Regions from separate parts of the Xenorhabdus sp. TS4 genome, predicted to be linked through region 3. Evidence: predicted binding sites of a transcription regulator. Region 3 holds the regulator's gene; each other region holds the start of a gene.

Evidence for each region. The regulator PurR, encoded in region 3, represses purine synthesis genes. The targets are predictions, from matches to a motif close to CANGCAAACGTTTGCNTG.
Region 1: glyA (serine hydroxymethyltransferase) is a predicted target of PurR. The motif match lies at 1,578-1,595, and genes of this name have one in related genera.
Region 2: cvpA (colicin V production protein) is a predicted target of PurR. The motif match lies at 1,322-1,339, and genes of this name have one in related genera.
Region 4: Xets_RS14980 (NCS2 family permease) is a predicted target of PurR. The motif match lies at 2,080-2,097, and genes of this name have one in related genera.

The regions. Positions count from the first base shown of each region.
Region 1 covers NZ_NKHQ01000006.1:181,350-184,564, forward strand. Annotated here, with positions in the region: gene Xets_RS05030 (3-phenylpropionate MFS transporter) at 1-129, opposite strand, end outside; gene glyA (serine hydroxymethyltransferase) at 217-1,470, opposite strand; gene hmpA (NO-inducible flavohemoprotein) at 1,831-3,021, shown strand; partial or broken gene Xets_RS05045 (IS982 family transposase) at 3,130-3,215, shown strand, end outside.
Region 2 covers NZ_NKHQ01000006.1:71,051-74,265, forward strand. Annotated here, with positions in the region: gene purF (amidophosphoribosyltransferase) at 1-747, opposite strand, end outside; gene cvpA (colicin V production protein) at 780-1,268, opposite strand; gene dedD (cell division protein DedD) at 1,409-2,092, opposite strand; gene folC (bifunctional tetrahydrofolate synthase/dihydrofolate synthase) at 2,082-3,215, opposite strand, start outside.
Region 3 covers NZ_NKHQ01000079.1:59,799-63,013, reverse strand. Annotated here, with positions in the region: gene sodB (superoxide dismutase [Fe]) at 1-377, shown strand, start outside; gene purR (HTH-type transcriptional repressor PurR) at 882-1,907, shown strand; gene punR (DNA-binding transcriptional activator PunR) at 1,911-2,819, opposite strand; gene punC (purine nucleoside transporter PunC) at 2,943-3,215, shown strand, end outside.
Region 4 covers NZ_NKHQ01000076.1:1,283-4,497, reverse strand. Annotated here, with positions in the region: gene Xets_RS14985 (glycosyltransferase family 39 protein) at 1-596, shown strand, start outside; gene Xets_RS14980 (NCS2 family permease) at 659-1,996, opposite strand; gene Xets_RS14975 (TetR/AcrR family transcriptional regulator) at 2,199-2,738, opposite strand; gene Xets_RS14970 (MFS transporter) at 2,838-3,215, shown strand, end outside.

The sequences.
Region 1 (3,215 bases), on a different contig from region 3:
TATCCCTATCATTGAGGCATCAATACCTTCACCTTTTAACCAGACAGACCAAAAAGGCAAGAATATGCCGTAAGAGAAAAAATAGGTGAAATAGCCCAAGCTCAACCAAAATGTCGATGGAACAACCATCCAAATGCCCCCGTTTTTGATACAAAAAACCCGCTCAAAACTTACGTTATGAGTCGGGCTTATTACTGATACTACATTTTATTTAAATTATGCGTAAACCGGATATTTTGCGCAGATATCCAATACCTTTTGCTTAACACTTTCAATGGTTGCTTCATCATTGATGTTATCCAGCACATCACACATCCAACCAGCCAGTTCACGGGATTCTGTTTCCTTGAAGCCACGGCGGGTAATTGCAGGCGTTCCGATACGGACACCAGAGGTGACGAATGGGCTGCGTGGATCATTAGGTACGCTATTTTTGTTAACAGTGATATTGGCACGCCCCAAGGCCGCATCAGCATCTTTACCCGTAATGTCTTTGTCCACCAGATCCAGCAAGAACAAATGGTTTTCGGTTTCCCCAGAAACCACTTTGTAACCGCGTTGCAGGAATACTTCTACCATTACTTTTGCGTTCTTAGCAACTTGATGTTGGTAGGCTTTGAATTCAGGCTCCATCGCTTCTTTCAATGCAACTGCCTTACCGGCAATAACGTGCATCAACGGGCCGCCCTGAGAACCAGGGAAAACAGAAGAATTCAGTTTCTTGTAAAATTCTTCATCGCCGCCCTTCGCCAAAATCAGGCCACCACGTGGGCCAGCCAATGTTTTGTGCGTTGTTGTTGTCACAACGTGTGCATGAGGAACTGGGTTTGGATAAACCCCTGCTGCAACCAGACCCGCTACGTGAGCCATGTCAACGAACAGATAAGCACCAATTTCATCCGCAATTTCACGCATCTTCGCCCAATCAACAACGCCAGAATAAGCAGAGAAGCCACCAATGATCATTTTAGGCTGATGTTTTTGCGCCTGGATGCGAATATCGTTGTAATCGATCTTACCTTTTTCATCAATACCATAGGGTACGATATTATAAAGTTTACCAGAGAAGTTAACTGGAGAGCCGTGAGTCAGATGGCCACCGTGCGCCAGATTCATCCCTAAAACTGTATCGCCGGGTTTTAGCAGCGTCATATACACCGCAGCATTTGCCTGAGAACCAGAGTGTGGCTGGACATTAGCATAATCTGCACCAAACAGCGCTTTTGCGCGGTCAATCGCAAGCTGTTCAACTACATCGACATACTCACAGCCACCGTAGTAACGTTTACCCGGATAACCTTCCGCATACTTGTTAGTAAGCTGAGAGCCTTGTGCCTGCATTACTCTTGGGCTGGTGTAGTTTTCAGAAGCAATCAATTCAATGTGTTCTTCTTGACGACAAACTTCCTGTTCCATCGCTTGCCACAGTTCGGGATCGTAATTCGCAATATTCATTTCACGCTTTAACATTTGGTTCTCCTGACTCAGCTACATCTCTAAAAAAATACCCCTGAGGGCCAGAATGGCACACAGTGTAAACTCTTTTTATCGAATGAGATAGTCTTGACAAAATAAATTACGCAAACGTTTGCATTACACCTTGGCAGCCTATTAGAAGCTAAATAACCTACTGTTTCGCTAATGATTACGGATTTATTACTGATATTTGTGATCCTGGTCGCGATTCATGGTAATTAAAATTCTATTTTTTTGATTTAAGGAAAGATAATTATCTTTTTTCAATTTGATATATTCCCAAACCCTATAAGTTGCATTTAAAATACAACTTATAGATTCCAGCATTATGTGAGAAAAATTCAGGAGATCCCCATGCTAGACAGTCAGGTTATCGCAACCATAAAATCGACCATTCCATTAATTGTTTCTACAGGTCCTAAGCTCACTGCGCATTTTTACGAACGTATGTTCAAGCATAATCCTGAATTAAAAGATATTTTTAACATGAGTCACCAGATCAACGGTGATCAACGTGAAGCGCTTTTCAATGCCCTTTGCGCTTATGCTGGCAATATCGATAATCTGTCAGCACTCTTACCTGCCGTAGAAAAAATCGCCCATAAACATGCCAGCCTCAGTATCCAACCTGAGCATTATCAAATTGTAGGTAAGCACCTACTGGCAACGATTGATGAAATGTTTCATCCTGGTGACGAAGTTCTTAATGCCTGGGGAAAAGCCTACAACGTATTAGCTAATGTCTTTATCAATCGAGAAGAGGAAATTTATCACAGCGGTGAATCCCTGGAAGGTGGTTGGCGTCATCTACGTCAGTTTCGTGTTAGCCGAAAACAACCACAAAGTGATGTCATCACTAGCTTTGAGTTTGTGCCTGTTGATGGTGGCAAGGTCATGGATTACAAGCCAGGGCAATATTTGGCGATCTATATAGAAGATCCAGCACTTGAAAACCGTGAAATCCGCCAATATTCGCTGACCGCCGCACCAAACGGAACCCGTTACCAAATTGCCGTCAAGCGTGAACCTCAGGGCAAAATTTCAAACCACCTGCACGATAAGGTACAGGAAGGGGATATTGTGATGCTGGCAGCACCACACGGTGATTTCTTCCTTGATGTGCAATCTGATACGCCAGTCACGCTGGTTTCTGCTGGAGTTGGTTTGACTCCGATGATGAGTATGCTGCAACACCTGCATAACCATAATCACGTTGGCTCAGTAAATTGGTTCCATGCCGCAGAGCATGGCGGCCATCATGCTTTTGCAAATAAGGTAAATGAAATTTCCCAATCTATGCCTAATTTGTATTCACAAGTTTGGTATCGTGAACCTAGGGACGTAGATCAGAAAGGCATACATTACCAACATACTGGGCTTATGGATCTATCCCTCGTGGAGAAAGCAATAACGGCAGAAGGAATGCAATTCTATTTCTGTGGACCAGTGGCTTTCATGCAACATATCGCCAAACAATTGCTGGCAATGGGCATTGATGAGCAACATATCCATTATGAATGTTTTGGCCCACATAAAGTCATTTAGTACGGTTTACCTAATACACCCGAATTCTGGATAAGAAATTGAACCAAAAGCCTGTTCCAAGATCAGTATGTTAGACCAATAAAATACCGACCTAAAAAGGAGCAGGTTATGGATAAATTAGTTGAAATTTTCTGTGATATCGATGATTTTTGCCGTTTTTTCCTTCCTCAATGGGAACAATGTTGTCTCGACAA
Region 2 (3,215 bases), on a different contig from region 3:
TGACGGATTTTCTGTGCACTGGCGAGTAAACAATTGCCCATTTTCAGTAATATAAATCGCTTCCCCAGAAGCCACATCACGCAGGAACTCAAAACCCAATGTATCCAGCGCCACACTTTCCGATGCCACCATGTATTCATTGCGACCATCTTTCAGTGTTTTCTTTCCCAACACCAGAGGGCGAATGCCATGTGGATCACGAAAAGCCACTACCCCATGCCCAATAATCATGGCAACACAAGCGTAAGCTCCACGAATTTTTTTGTGCATTTTTGAGACTGCCGAGAAAATATCATCAGGCTCTAAGGGGAAATGGGGAAATTGGGCCAATTCATTGGCAAAAATATTCAGTAGAATTTCAGAATCTGAGGTTGTGTTGACATGACGGCGGGCATTTTCAAACAGCATTTTTTTCAATTCATGTGCGTTTGTCAGATTGCCGTTATGTGCCAACGTGATACCAAAAGGAGAATTCACATAAAAGGGCTGCGCTTCAGATGCACTGGAACTGCCCGCCGTAGGATAACGGACATGCCCAATGCCGACGGTTCCCTGTAAACGTAACATGTGCCGTGTTTCAAACACATCCTTGACCAAACCATTAGCCTTACGTAAACGAAACCCATTGTTACCATCAATAGTTGCAATACCTGCTGCATCTTGCCCACGGTGCTGAAGCACCGTCAATGCATCATAAATCGACTGGTTAACCGGTGTAAAACCGACGATACCGACAATACCGCACATGTAGTCTTTCCTCATCAGCCAAGCGGAGAGCGTTATCTCTCCGGCAGGAAACTCGACGCACTTTGTAGGTAGTCAAAAAACCACCTGATAATTTGACTAAATTGTGGGATCAGTTGTGATTGTTGCCAATCCTGACTTTTGGGTAGTGGCGTGAAAGAGTCCGCAATAAACAAAATAGCAGACACCACCAAGACACCACGCAAGGCGCCAAAGCAGATCCCCAGAACCCGATCAGTGCCTGACAGGCCCGTTCGCTGAACAAGTGAACCAATGACATAGTTTACTACTGCGCCAACAATCAGTGTTGCAATAAATAAGATAGCAATCGCTACCCCATTGCGCACCAGTTCATCCTCAAGGCGGGTAAAATAAGCCGCCAGATAAGTATAGAAATGGCTCGCAACAAAGAAAGCACAGCCCCACGTTATCAGGGAAAGCGCTTCGCGAACAAAACCACGAATCAAGCTAACCAGTGCCGAAAAACCAATGATGGCAATGATCGTATAATCAATCCAGACCATATTTTAATCCAAAACAGGCTCCCGACATTCAGGTCGGGCGCATTCTAACAGAAAACGAAAACGTTTGCGTAGTAGATTCATCACTCTACTGAAAATAATTTTCGACAGGTAAACAAACAGCATTTGCTGTGCCAATCAGATTATGGCTTATAATTTTTGATCTGCCCTTGTAATCCCGTAAGTTCCCTTAATTCGGACAAAACAGATTCCAGTGCCTGCCTTGATGCATTCGGTCCTACATAGATTCGGGTTAATTGTCCCTGTACCGGGGAAGAAGGAACTGTATATACCTGGTGCCCAGAAAGACGCAGCCTTGCCACTATTTCGTCAACCTTATCCGCATTTTTTAACGCACCAAGCTGAACAACATATGCTGTTGCCTGAGGAGGCTGTTCTGTTGGCTTTTTAGTTTCTGGCTTGCTTTCAACACGAGGTTCAGGTTTAACCTGTGGCTTAGTTTCCGCTTTCTGTTGAGGAGATGGCTCAGGTTCCACTGCTGTTTTAGGATTTTGAGTAACAGTGACAGGAGGCGCTGTTATTGGCTCTGAAGGCGATGGCCTGGACAACATGTCTATATCTGGCTCTTGCTCCTGTGATTGCATTGCTTGTGCAGCACCTTCTGGCGGTGTAGATGGCATATTTTGTGTCAATGGAGGAATCGAGTCAACATCTTCTTCATCACCAGGTTTTGGCACCAAAGGAATCGAAGCAAATTGCTCTTCGTTATATTTCTTATCGCCATCAAAAATCATGGGCAGGACAATCACGCCCAATGCGACAAGAACGATGACACCCACCAAGCGATTTTGGAATTTACTGGCCACTTTCCTTGCCCTCCTCCAGTGCTTCCATGACATGTGCGACAGTGTGGAAAGAGCCACAAACCACGATAATATCTTGCACCGATGCATCTTCCATTGCCTGCTGCCAGGCTGTTTTTACTTCGGAGAATGTCCGAGTCCGAGCCTGCACAAGATGTCCAGATAGTACTTCGGCCTCTGTTCCCCTCAATTCATGCAATGATGCGCAATACCACTCATCAATCTGTTGGGAAAGGCAAGCAAGTGTACCTGCTATGTCTTTATCTCCCAACATGCCAACTACACCACGGATCTTACTGTCTGGTAAGCGAGGAAGTTCGGCCAGTTTTTGCACTAGATAGCTCGCAGCATGTGGATTATGAGCCACATCCAAAATGACTAACGGATTTTCCCTGACAATTTGGAAACGCCCTGGTAATTGCGCATTTCTTAACCCTGCACAGATCGCTTGTTCATTAATGGCTCGGCTGATTTTGTCATCCTGCTGCAACAAGCAATGTATCACTCCCATTGCAGTCGCGGCATTTGCCAACGGCAAATTAGGTAAAGGTAACTCATTGAATTGTTGCTTACCGCTTAACCAGTTCCAGCTATTTTCACGCTGTGAGAAATGCCAATCAATCCCACGACGAAAGAGCTTAGCGCCTAATTCATCCGCAACTTCAGCAATTGAGTGAGGCATATCATATTCACCCACCACCGCAAAATGTTCACGGCGGAAAATACCCGCTTTTTCACGACCAATGTGTTCGCGATCTGCGCCCAACCAATCTGTATGATCCAATGCAATACTGGTGATTGCGGCAATATCGGCATCAACGATATTGGTGGCATCCAAACGCCCACCCAGACCAACTTCCAAAATCACAACATCAAGTTTCGCTTCTTTAAAAAGCTGTAATGCTGCCAACGTCCCATATTCAAAATAGGTTAATGAGATGTCGCCACGTTGAGCTTCAATCGCAGCAAATACACGGCAAAAGTCTTGTTCCGCGGGTTCTTTCCCCTGAATACGCACCCTTTCGGTGTAGCGTACTAAGTGCGGGGAACTATACACGCCGACTTTAAGCCCTGCAGCCAGAAAAATAGATTCCAGGCTATGACAGGTGGTTCCCTTGCCATTGGT
Region 3 (3,215 bases):
CAGCACAAGTTTGGAACCATACTTTCTACTGGCATAGCCTGTCACCAAATGGTGGTGGCGAACCAACCGGAAAAGTAGCAGACGCTATCAACAATGCTTTCGGCTCTTTTGCTGAGTTCAAACAGCAATTCACTGACGCAGCCCTGAAAAACTTTGGTTCTGGTTGGACTTGGTTAGTCAAGAAAGTTGATGGCACTCTGGCTATTGTTAACTCTTCTAATGCAGCAACCCCATTGACTGGCGAAGATAAGCCAGTACTGACCGTTGATGTTTGGGAGCACGCATATTACATTGATTACCGCAATGCACGCCCTCAATATTTAGAGCACTTCTGGGCTCTGGTCAACTGGAAATTTGTTGAAGAAAATCTGGCTTAATAAGATTCGTTCTTAATACTAGCTTGAAATAATAAGGGCAGGTTTTCCTTCATGCGCGGAATTTCGTATGCTGGAGAACCCCCCCTTTAAAGTAAGTGGGACTACAAATTCTTCTTTTAGATCTTGATCAGATCAGGCAGAGGCTCCCCAGAAAAACAATCATGATTAATGCACTACTGGCGGCCAATAATCCCAATTTCAGATCTGTATCCATAGAACATCCTCAATGTGAAAATTAAGACACTTCAACATCCTAAATTTTAAGCAGTTATTTGCCATATTATCTAAAAATCATACCGCAATATTTAATCCATACTCTTTATAGCATCGATTATTGCTTTCACTTTTGAGCTAGATCAGACAAAATTCAAGGTTTACCGCTAAATTATTGCCAACCATCACCCTGTATATAAATATATTGGTAAACGATTAACAAATAGCTATACCCGACAAGAAAGATAAAGGGTATATAAATTAGACCAGAAGGTCAGGAGTCCTTTTTTCATGGCAACGATTAAAGATGTGGCTAAACGCGCTGGTGTTTCGACTACAACCGTATCCCATGTGATCAATAAAACCCGTTTCGTCGCCGAAGATACAAAGGCCGCAGTTTGGGCCGCTATTAAAGAATTGAACTATTCTCCCAGTGCCGTTGCCCGCAGCTTGAAAGTTAACCACACCAAATCCATTGGATTGCTGGCAACATCAAGTGAAGCACCCTACTTTGCTGAGATTATAGAATCGGTTGAAAATAGCTGCTATAGCAAAGGTTATACATTGATTTTATGTAATTCTCATAACAACCTTGATAAACAGAAAGCTTACCTCGCGATGCTGGCACAAAAACGAGTAGATGGTTTGCTGGTAATGTGTTCAGAATATCCTGAGCAACTTTTGAACATGTTGGAAGGCTATCGTAATATTCCTATGGTAGTCATGGATTGGGGAGAATCCAGAGGCGATTTTACCGATGCAATTATTGATAATGCCTTTCATGGTGGTTACCTGGCTGGCCGTTATCTCATTGAACGTGGTCATCGTGATATTGCATCTATTCCTGGGCCATTGGCAAGAAATACTGGAGGAGGGCGCCACCAAGGTTTCCTTAAAGCACTAAAAGAAGCCAATATCGCTATTCGGGATGAGTGGATTGTACAAGGTGATTTTGAACCTGAGTCCGGTTATCAAGCTATGTACAAGATCCTGAATCAAAAACATCGTCCAACTGCTGTTTTTTGTGGTGGAGATGTCATGGCTATGGGAGCAATTTGTGCAGCCGATGAGTTGGGATTACGCGTTCCACAAGACATTTCAATCATCGGTTATGATAATATTCGCAATGCCCGCTATTTTACGCCAGCATTAACAACCATCCACCAACCCAAAGAGCGTTTAGGGCAAATGGCCTTTTCAATGTTACTGGACAGGATCGTCAATAAACGTGAGGATGCACAAACTATCGAAGTCCACCCACGCCTTGTTGAACGGCGCTCTGTTGCAGATGGACCTTTTATCGATTATCGCCGCTGACGGTTAATTTTCTTGCAGCCATTCGGCATTAAGCGTTTCGCTATCCCCCAGATAATCAAGTAACCAGCTTAATGCCGGTGAATGGCTTTTTTGCGACCATGTTAAGCAGCATGGGCTGTCAGGCAATGGTTGTTCAAGTTCAAGTGTAATCAACTTGCCTTTACGGATCAGCGGTTGCGCACGGTGTTTAGGCACCATACCTACACACAATCCATCCATCAAGCAACTTAATCCAACATCCCAATCAGGGACAATCAGTCTCCGCTGATTATCCAAAGCCCATGTATCACGCTTAGGCAAACTGCGTGAGGTGTCTTCAAGACATAAACTGGGATAAGGCCGCATTTGGTCATCATTCAATTTTCCCGATATTACTGCCAGTTCGTGTTCAGGACTGGCTACACACAACCAAGGCATGAACCCCATATCCCTGAAGCTATATCGCTCACCAACAGGGGCAGCACGTGTCGCTCCGATGGCGACATCCACCCGTCCATCCACCAAAGCATCCCACACGCCATTGAAAACTTCAGGATAGATAAGTAATTCAATATCTGGAAAATGGCGATAAAAATCCAAAATTAGCCGAAGCGTTCGCTCTGGTTTTACTACCTGATCAACCGCAATACTAAATTGTCCCCGCCAACCATTGGCAACCTGTTGGCACTGGTGCCGAGTGTGATTCATTTTTTTGATAACAGAACGCGCTTCTTTGACAAAAATTGCCCCCGCTTCCGTTAAATCAACATCACGATGACGACGTTCAAACAGAGGTACTGCCAGCCATTCTTCAAGCTGTTTTACCGTATAGCTGACAGCAGAAGGCACACGATGAAGTTCTGATGCAGCCGCGCTGAAACTTCCTGTTCTGGCAACAGCATCAACGACTTCCAGAGAGTATTCAGACCACATATATCTTCCTTTCAATTTTTTTCACAACATGGTGCAAATATTACCGTTTCACAAGTAAAAATCATGCTATATAAAATAAGCCAAATATTTCCTTATCCACTACAAAACCTGATTATTAACACAATGACAACAAATAAAAACTCCATTCCATTTATGTCTTATCTCGCGGGTTTAAGCATGTTAGGCTATCTGGCCATTGATATGTATCTGCCCGCTTTTGATACAATGAAAGCAGAATTAGGTACATCAACTAATGCTATTAGTGCGAGCCTTAGCATTTTTCTTGCCGGATTTGCTTTTGCACAACTTTTATGGGGTCAATTGTCTGACCGTTTAGGCAGAAAACCTGTTCTTATTATCGGCCTATCCCTGTTTTCCATTAGTTGTTTAGGTATG
Region 4 (3,215 bases), on a different contig from region 3:
CCTTCAATCAGGGTGGACGTATGACCGAATGGGTACAACCTTTTATGGTCGTTTCGCCAGCACTGTTGGTGGGATCGATAACGGTCTTTCCCAACAAACCCCTGCGAGGCACATTACGAGCATTGACCGTGTTTGGGGTATTCGTGTTGATTGGTTATGTCGGTGTAATGATGGCAAATGTCCGTGATGCGGGGCAAAAATTTGTTGGTATAAAAACCTTTGCCAGCCAACTTGATCAACGTTGGAACGAACTGTATCCAACACCATTACGTTATGTTGGTGGCGAATATCTGCATCAATGGCTGACATTTTATAGCCACTATCACCCAGAAACGATACAACCCTGGGAATTAGATAATGGTGCGCCACCGAATATCTATAACCGCCATATCAAACAGGACAATATTGTGAAATATGGTGCCTTGCTAGTGGGAGAGCGAGGAAAGAGTTGTGCAGAGGAAGATTTTCAACATACGCTTGCAGAATGGCCATCATTGGTGCTCAGTCACAAAGAAGAGTTCTCCTTCCAAGCCCAACCAAATGCTGAGTTAGATACTGTTTGCATTGGCTTTGTCGCACCTAAAAATATTCAATGATAAGTTGCAAACCTGACATAAATTGCTGTCAGGCTTTCTCTTAACCACTGTTTCGGTCGTGATCAGTAGGCATCCACAAACACCATTTTCAATACAAACAATAGTGTCACGACAAAAACACATGGGCCAACTTCACGCCATTTGCCCGTGCCCAATTTCATGGCACAGTAGGCGATAAAACCCAGTGCAATGCCTTCGGTAATGGAGAAGCTAAATGGCATCATCACTGCGGTAATAAAAGCAGGGACGGATTCAGTCAGATCGTTCCATTTCACCCTTGTCAGGCTGGAAGTCATCAAGACGCCCACATAAATCAAGGCTCCCGCTGTGGCATAGGCAGGCACCATGCTTGCCAGTGGAGAGATAAACATGACCAGCAGGAATAAAATACCCACGACAATCGCCGTCAAACCCGTCCGGCCACCAACAGAAACGCCCGAAGAACTTTCAATATAAGCGGTAACCGAAGACGTTCCAATGTAAGAACCCGCCACCGAACTGATACTGTCCACGTATAAGGCTTGTTTCATACGTGGGAATTTGCCATTACTGTCAGCAATACCCGCTTTATCCGTCACACCAATCAATGTGCCGGAAGAATCAAATAAGTTCACCAGCATAAATGAGAAAATAACGCCAGCCAAAGCGACATCCAATGCGCCTTTTATATCAACGTTACCCACCACGCTCATCACATTAGGCGGCAGATCAAAAATACCGTGATATTCCACATATCCCATCATCAACCCAATGCCGGTTGTCACAATAATCGAAACCAACACCGCAGCATGGAAATTACGTGCCGCTAAAATGGCAATAATGAAAAAGCCCAATGTTCCCAACAAAACGTTATGGGAAGCAAAGTTACCGATTGAGACAATCGTGTCGGGATTAGGCACGATAATACCCGCATTTTTCAGCCCCATCATGGTAATGAAAAGACCGATACCACTGGTAATACCCACACGCAGGCTCAATGGAATATTAGCGATCATCCAGTAACGGATACGAAAGAGAGTCAATATAAACAACCCCACTGCACCCCAGAAAATGGCCCCCATCGCCACCTGCCATGAAAGCCCCATCGCACCGACCACAACAAAGGCAAAAAACGCATTCAGTCCCATCGCAGGTGCAACAGCAACAGGCAGATTCGCCATCAATCCCATCATAATGCTGCCAACTGCGGTGATTAAACAGGTCGTGACAAATACCGCTTTAATATCCATGCCTGCAACCGCCAGAATTTGCGGGTTAACAAAGACGATATAAACCATCGTTAGAAAAGTTGTCAGCCCGGCAATTATTTCAGTACGAACTGTTGTGCCATGTTCCCCTAATTTAAACACGCGCTGAAGCAAGCCCTGACGATGAGCAGAGCCAGAATTTATTGTGCTCATGTAATATTGTTTCCCAAAAAAAGCGAAGTTTTCGACCTATCCTACAGGAAACCCATATAAATCGTTACCCTGAAACAGCAAAAAAAGAAAACGTTTGCGACACGTGTAATCAATAGGTTAAATAACATTATGATTCTTGAGGGAATTCATTTTGTGACGATATTTTATTCGATTAGTCCGTTATTGGTCTTGCAAAAAAAATTCAGGGTGACATAGCAGCAAGAATGTCGTTAAAGATATTTCCCCACTCATCTTCTGTCATATCCATTAAACCGAAGAAACGCAGAACGAATGCCCCCTCTGTCGCTAAAAATGCCAAACGCGCCTGCCGACCTTCTTCCGTCGTTGTGTCCAAGCCTGCTATGCGTTGTCGATACCAGATACGGGTTGATTCGAGATGTTCTGGTGTTTGTAATAAAGTAGCCATCAAACCAGCCGCCTTTGCGGTCGATGCTTCATCAGATCGCTTGGTTGCTTCAATATGCGCACGCACGGCTGTTAGAGGGTGGGGATCATTCCCGGCAATTTCATGAAACTGTTTATCATAACTCGCCTCCCAACGCTCAAACATCGCATCAATAAGGCCATCTTTTGTGCTAAAACTGTATTGCACTCCCCCCTTGGTAATGCCAACCGCCTTCGCCAGCGCATCAATCGTGAGAGCCGCAGCACCATGTGTTGTGACAATATGTTCCGCTGCATCCAGCAGAGCTTCCCGGTCAATTGTTTTACGTCGTCCCATGCGAATCCCTTTTCATTAAATACGTATGTATTTATAATGATCGCCAACAATTTAGTCAAGGTTCGGCAAAGTTGCCGAACCGCATTGGTGAATTTGCTTATGAAATCGAATATCCGCTGGCTTGTACTTGCTATTATTTCCAGTGCACTTTTCTTAGTTGTTATTGATATGACCGTGCTATACACCGCTTTGCCACGGTTGACACATGATTTACATGCTTCTGCTTCAGAGAAATTGTGGATCATGAATGCCTATACGTTGACCATTGCAGGGTTACTTCCCGCTATGGGGGCGTTGAGTGACCGTTTTGGTGCAAAGAAACTGTTTACTAACGGGTTAGCCATTTTCGGTGTTGCATCGCTGATGGCTGCATTTTCCCCCAATCCTGCCACCCTGATTGCTGCACGTGTGGTGCTTGCTTTTGGCGCGGCAATGATGATGCCTGCGACACTCGCGATAGTCCGGCAAGAGTTTGAA